Regions from separate parts of the Vibrio spartinae genome, predicted to be linked through region 2. Evidence: predicted binding sites of a transcription regulator. Region 2 holds the regulator's gene; each other region holds the start of a gene.

The links. The regulator PurR, encoded in region 2, represses purine synthesis genes. The targets are predictions, from matches to a motif close to TNANGNAAACGTTTNCNTNA.
Region 1: a site for PurR is predicted at 1,374-1,393, ahead of metK (methionine adenosyltransferase). Genes of this name have one in related genera too.
Region 3: a site for PurR is predicted at 1,057-1,076, ahead of glpX (class II fructose-bisphosphatase). Genes of this name have one in related genera too.

What each region holds. Positions count from the first base shown of each region.
Region 1 covers NZ_AP024907.1:3,335,792-3,337,999, reverse strand. Annotated here, with positions in the region: gene metK (methionine adenosyltransferase) at 1-1,137, opposite strand, end outside; gene tkt (transketolase) at 1,508-2,208, shown strand, end outside.
Region 2 covers NZ_AP024907.1:2,403,135-2,405,342, reverse strand. Annotated here, with positions in the region: gene OCU60_RS10490 (TfoX/Sxy family DNA transformation protein) at 1-318, opposite strand, end outside; cyclic di-GMP riboswitch class I at 447-532, opposite strand; gene purR (HTH-type transcriptional repressor PurR) at 675-1,685, opposite strand; gene elyC (envelope biogenesis factor ElyC) at 1,991-2,208, opposite strand, start outside.
Region 3 covers NZ_AP024907.1:312,222-314,429, forward strand. Annotated here, with positions in the region: gene glpX (class II fructose-bisphosphatase) at 1-1,001, opposite strand, end outside; gene zapB (cell division protein ZapB) at 1,320-1,562, shown strand; gene metF (methylenetetrahydrofolate reductase) at 1,708-2,208, opposite strand, start outside.

The sequences.
Region 1 (2,208 bases), 930 kb from region 2:
GTCCCGCAGTAATGCTGCTTTATCGGTTGCTTCCCATGGGAATTCATCCCGACCGAAGTGACCATAAGCTGCGGTCTTTTTATAAATCGGCTGGAGTAGATTCAACATTTCCTGAAGCCCGTATGGACGGAGATCGAAGTACTGACGAACGGCTTCGATGATGATGCTGTGTGCTACTTTTTCTGTGCCGAATGTTTCAATCATGATTGATGTCGGATCCGCAACACCAATCGCGTAAGATAGTTGAATCTCACAACGATCAGCCAGACCGGCTGCAACGAGGTTTTTGGCAACATAACGCGCTGCGTAGGCGGCTGAACGGTCAACTTTGGATGGATCTTTTCCGGAGAAGGCACCACCGCCATGACGGGCTGCGCCACCGTATGTATCAACAATGATTTTACGGCCAGTCAGACCACAGTCACCCATCGGGCCACCGATAACGAAACGACCGGTTGGGTTGATAAAGTATTTGGTCTCTTTGTTTAACCATTCAGTCGGCAGCGTTGGTTTGATGATTTCTTCCATCACCGCTTCTCTCAATGATTCGGTTGAAATGGAATCACTGTGTTGCGTGGATAAGACCACGGCATCGATACCGACAATTTTGCCGTCGTTATATTGGAAAGTTACCTGTGATTTTGCGTCCGGACGCAGCCATGGCAGTGTGCCGTTTTTACGCACTTCAGACTGACGTTGAACCAAGCGGTGCGCGTAAGTGATTGGCGCTGGCATCAGAACATCGGTTTCGTTGGTTGCATAACCGAACATGATGCCTTGGTCACCGGCGCCTTGTTCTTTCGGGTCAGCGCGATCGACACCCTGATTAATATCTGGAGACTGTTTGCCGATGGTATTTAAAACCGCGCAAGAGTCTGCATCGAATCCCATGTCTGAATGGGTATAGCCAATTTCACGCACAGTGGTCCGGGTTAATTCTTCAATATCAACCCAAGCTGATGTCGTGATTTCGCCACCAACCATGACCATGCCTGTTTTGACATAGGTTTCACAGGCAACACGCGCTTTGGGGTCTTGTTCTAAAATCGCATCAAGTACGGCATCGGAAATTTGATCGGCAATTTTATCAGGATGTCCTTCTGATACGGATTCAGAAGTAAACAGATGCTTTGTCATGAGAACTCCACTCAGATGATGAGCAAGTCATACTGAACACTTACTCGAAATTATTTGAAAACAAGCGCTAAACGCAAGAGATGTTTTTACATCTAGACGTCCATTCTATGCAGCATTAATGGAATTACAAGCTTTTTTTGATGATTGATAAACATCACGATGCTTATTTGGAATGACAATGTTTTACTTTTGGGGAAATAACCGATAAATCTGCGACAGATCGCGCACTTATTGGCACAGTAAATCGATTGCGCCAAGTAAAGGGCTTTGCGACAATATGGTGCTTTTTTTAATATGGTATTTTGCAAATACGGTGTTATTTCGTCGTAATCTACATTCATTTTTTGCTTTATGACTTTCAGGAGCTGACATGTCTTCCCAAAAACGTCTCGCGAATGCAATCCGCGCTTTAAGTATGGATGGTGTTCAACAAGCCAATTCAGGTCACCCCGGCGCCCCGATGGGGATGGCGGATATCGCTGAAGTGCTGTGGCGCTCTCACTTGAACCACAACCCACAAAATCCGAATTGGGCTGACCGCGACCGTTTCGTGCTCTCTAACGGCCACGGCTCGATGCTCATTTATTCGCTGTTGCATTTGACGGGGTATGACCTGTCGATTGATGACCTGAAGAACTTCCGTCAGCTACATTCAAAAACACCGGGTCACCCGGAGTACGGCTATGCACCGGGGATTGAAACCACAACCGGGCCGCTCGGACAAGGCATCACCAACGCGGTCGGTATGGCCATTGCGGAAAAAGCGCTTGCCGCGCAGTTTAACCGTGAGCAGCACAATATTGTTGACCATCATACTTATGCCTTCCTTGGTGATGGCTGTCTGATGGAAGGAATTTCTCATGAAGCGTGCTCTTTGGCCGGTACTTTGGGGCTGGGCAAACTGATTGCGTTTTGGGATGACAACGGCATTTCGATTGACGGTGATGTGGACGGTTGGTTCACGGATGACACCGTGAAACGCTTTGAAGCGTACGGCTGGCATGTGATTCCGGCTGTCGACGGACATGATGCGGCGGCAATTGAAGCGGCGATTACCGCAGCCAAAGCGGA
Region 2 (2,208 bases):
TTCATTTTTTGCATTCAAATAGGCTTGTTTCGCGATATTGAAAATCGTGTCCACATCATCCCAATAGTCTGCAGGAAGTGCAAAATACTTAGTCACAACAGGAAAGCCACGTTTTGTATACACATAAGGTTCAAAACCTTTTGCTTTAAACGTTTCCAGTGAGTGACTGTCTGCCCGTATATGTAGTTTGTCTTGAACGACAAGAGCGAACATTATATCGTTTACGAAAATACCAAACCCGCCGAACATTGAGCGTGATTTGACACGACCTAATTGTTCAAAAAGTCGCATTGAATCTCTAAGAATTGGTTTATCCATGCTTTACGTCTCGGTGTATTTTTAAATGAATACGCCACCAAAGTCAGGTCCGAGAATGTAGCAAAAGAATGCAGAAGATATGTTAACAGAACGTCAAATGATTGACGAACATGAGATGCATTTTTGCCATCGGTAACCCCGCTACCTACCATCTTCATGGTTTAGGCCGGAGGCTTTGCGTCCCATCTTTTCAGATGGTTTGCCCTGTGCGTGACACTTTTCCAGTACGGAATTATGAAGCAACTATACGAATAACCACTCCACAATGTGTGATTCTAGTCCAATTAATAAAGGTTATCAATAGAAAGAAAGTGGTTGGAGGAATGACCACTTTCCAATGGGGTGTTAATTTAGTGTTATTTTTTGTTTAAATCTTTAACGGTATTGCGTTCCACAATTTCAGGATGCATTTCAAACGTACGGCGTTCATGTTCTTTACTTTTGATCCGTTCCAATAAGATTTCAAAAGCGTTTTTCCCGACCCGACGTTTCGGTTGGTGGATGGTTGTCAATGGCGGAGAAAAATATTCAGAGATCTCAATATTGTCATAACCGATCACCGATATATCTTCAGGAACCTTGATGCCTCTCTGTTGTAAGCGACTCATGAGTCCTAAAGCCATCGTGTCATTGAAGCAAAAAACGGCAGTGGGCTGTTCATCCATCGCAATAATTTTGTCTGCAGCCAAGACTGCCGTATCACATTCGAAGTTGCCTTCCAGTATCCAGTTTTCATTTGGGGTCAAGCCTGCTTCAGCCATGGCTCTATAGAATCCTTGAATCCGTTCCTGACAAGCTGCCTTTGATAGATGTCCACTCAGACAAGCAATATCGCGGTGACCTTTATCAAGCAGGTACTTGGTTGCAAGGTAGCCACCTTCTTCTGAATTATCGATGATTTTGTCGGCTTGTGAGCTTTCAGGTCCCCAGTCCATGATGACTTTGGGAATATCATTATAGGCTTCTAGCATTTCTAGAAGCTCGGCAGTCAGGTCAGAACAGATGACTAACATGCCATCGACCCGTTTTTCAGCCAGCATCCGAATGTAGTCGCGTTGCTTTTCATATAAGCCACCGGTATTACATAAGATGAGCGTGTAGCCTTGTCGGTAGCAATAACTTTCAACACCATCAATGACTTCAGAGAAGAAGGGGTTGGTAGACTGGGTCACTAACATGCCGATTGTGCGCGTTGAGTTGCATTTCAGACTCCGAGCTACAGCACTTGGTGCATAGTTCAGTGTCTTCACGGCTGCCATGACTTTCTCTTGAGTCGTTTCTGCCACAAATCGAGTTTTGTTAATTACATGTGAAACTGTTGTTGTTGAAACTCCCGCCAAGCGGGCAACGTCTTTTATCGTAGCCATAGGTATTGTCCTGTCGCTTATGCTGAAGATCCAGCAATTCGGAGCAAATTACAATTGAATGTTTAGTTATGAAGATATTATCTATTTGTATAATCGGATAACCCGTACAGAAATAATATTCTGAGGTTATACTGCAATAAGGACAAAAACCGCTAAATTTAGCGGTTTTTGTCTGGTATAGAATATGCTTTAATCGCGAATTTTAGACTGCCGATTCAGTAATAGCAATTAAAATGAAGCATTCATCCCACGCGACTGCTGAATCCAGACTGAGAGTCTGATTCACATGAAGAGATAGCATCATGCTATGGCTCTTGTTGCAACGGTTCAGCGACGGTCGCTTCCTGATTGGCGACCCAGTTTTTCAAATAGTGCCAAAACCTTCCCAATGTTTCATACCAATATTTTTCTGTCTGCTCGAGATAAATCGCCTTAGGCGCATATTTTATCCACGGTTGCACTATATTTTTATAGGACAGGTAGTTGGTCGGTGCCGGGATCGGATTGAGTCCGGCAGATTGAA
Region 3 (2,208 bases), 1.9 Mb from region 2:
ATCCACATCCGTTCTTCCGGATCTTTTCTGTTCAGGTAATGCGTGGATTGAATCCGACGGATCGTCCGGCACTTACCGCGAATGAGCAGGGTTTCGGTGACGGCAATATTACCTTGACGAGTGACGCCATCCAGTAAGTCACCTTTCGTGATTCCCGTGGCTGAGAAAATCACATTATCACTGCGGACCATGTCTTCCATCTTCAGCACTTTACCGGCTTCTACGCCCATTTTCTGACAGCGTTCGATCTCTTGCTGACCGAGCTGGCGGTTTTCATCGGTGTCACCTTTTACTTCGTGACGAGGCAGAAGGCGACCGTGCATATCACCGTCTAAGGCACGAATCACGGCAGCGGAGACCACGCCTTCCGGTGCGCCACCGATACAATACATTACATCCACTTCACTATTGGGCATACAGGTTAAAATTGAAGCCGCCACATCGCCATCGGGGACGGCAAAGACGCGGACTCCCCACTGTTGCATCTCGGCAATGATTTGATCGTGACGAGGTTTTGCCAATGTAATCACGACCAGCGTATCCAGAGATTTACCTAATGCCTGCGCGACATGTTCGAGATTCTGTTTGAGGGGTTGATTGAGATCGATACATCCTTTGGCACCCGGACCGACAACCAGTTTTTCCATGTACATATCGGGTGCTTTCAAAAAGCTACCTTTTTCCGCGGCGGCCAATACAGAGAGCGCATTTGACTGCCCCATGGCTGTCATGCGAGTACCTTCTATCGGATCAACCGCGATATCAACTTCATCACCGCCCAAACCAACCTTCTCGCCGATATAGAGCATCGGGGCATCATCGATTTCCCCTTCTCCAATTACAATCTCTCCCGTGATTTCTGTTTTATTCAACAGGCTCCGCATGACTTCGACAGCAGCGCCATCGGCTGCATTTTTATCACCGCGCCCAAGCCATTTATACCCGGCTAAAGCTGCACCTTCGGTCACTCGGGAAAAGGCCATTGCTAAATCACGTTTCATGTGAACTCCATCTTGACGGAAAACTGAGAAATTTGCGTCGAATTTTAGCATATCCCGACGAAAACGTTTGCTGAAATGCTTGTGGATTATTGCACTTGATCAAATCGGCCTCAGATCTTTAACCACATTTCTGCGCTCAAGCAGGATTGAACCCGTCACGAAGAACAACAAAAGTAAGAATTGTGTCAATTCACGTCGGTTTTTTAATCGAATGATGAAAATATTCAATATAGAGCGTGTTTCTCCAGCCGTGGCTGAGTAGAATGAACAACTAGGTACAATCATCATTGCAAGCGCAGAATCGTAAAGGATATAAGCATGTCTTTTGAAGTGTTAGAGAAATTAGAAGCCAAAATTCAAACTGCCGTTGATACAATCACACTCCTTCAAATGGAAGTTGAAGAATTAAAAGAAGAAAAACAGAAATTGATTGAAGAAGCGACTCAGCTGAAAACCAGTCGTGATGAACTGGAACAGCACGTACAAGACATTCAGCAAGAGCAGACCGCGTGGCAGGAACGTATCCGCAATTTGCTGGGTAAGATGGAAGATATGGAGTAAGAAGCGAGGCTTTCTATATCAAAGCGATCTGGTTCAAGCTTTCTGTCTTACACACGCGATATTAAAAAAATGCCGACATTCCTGTCGGCATTTTTCATGAGTCCTGTCGGCATTGTTCATGAGAGAGTTGAAAGACGATTTATGCTTACGGGCGGATGCCGAGTGTATGGCATAACGCATAGGTCATTTCTGCCCGATTCAGTGTATAGAAGTGGAAGTCTTTCACGCCTTCACGACAGAGTATCCGGACCATGTCAATGGCTTGACTTGCACCGACAAGCTGACGTGTCACCGGATCATCGTCTAATCCGTCGAATTGTTGATTCATCCAGCCCGGTACTTTGACATGGTTCTGCGCGGCAAAGCGAGATGCCTGTTTAAAGTTGGATACCGGGAGAATGCCCGGTACGATTTCGACATCGATACCGGCGCTGACACAGCGGTCCCGAAATCGCAGATAACATTCAACATCAAAGAAAAACTGAGAGATGGCACGGTTCGCACCCGCATCCACTTTACGTTTGAGATTCAGTAAGTCGGCCTGAGCACTTTTGGCTTCAGGGTGGACTTCAGGAAAGGCTGCGACAGAAATATCAAAGTCGTGACGGGATTTGAGTAAGGTCACCAGATCAGCAGCATACATCTC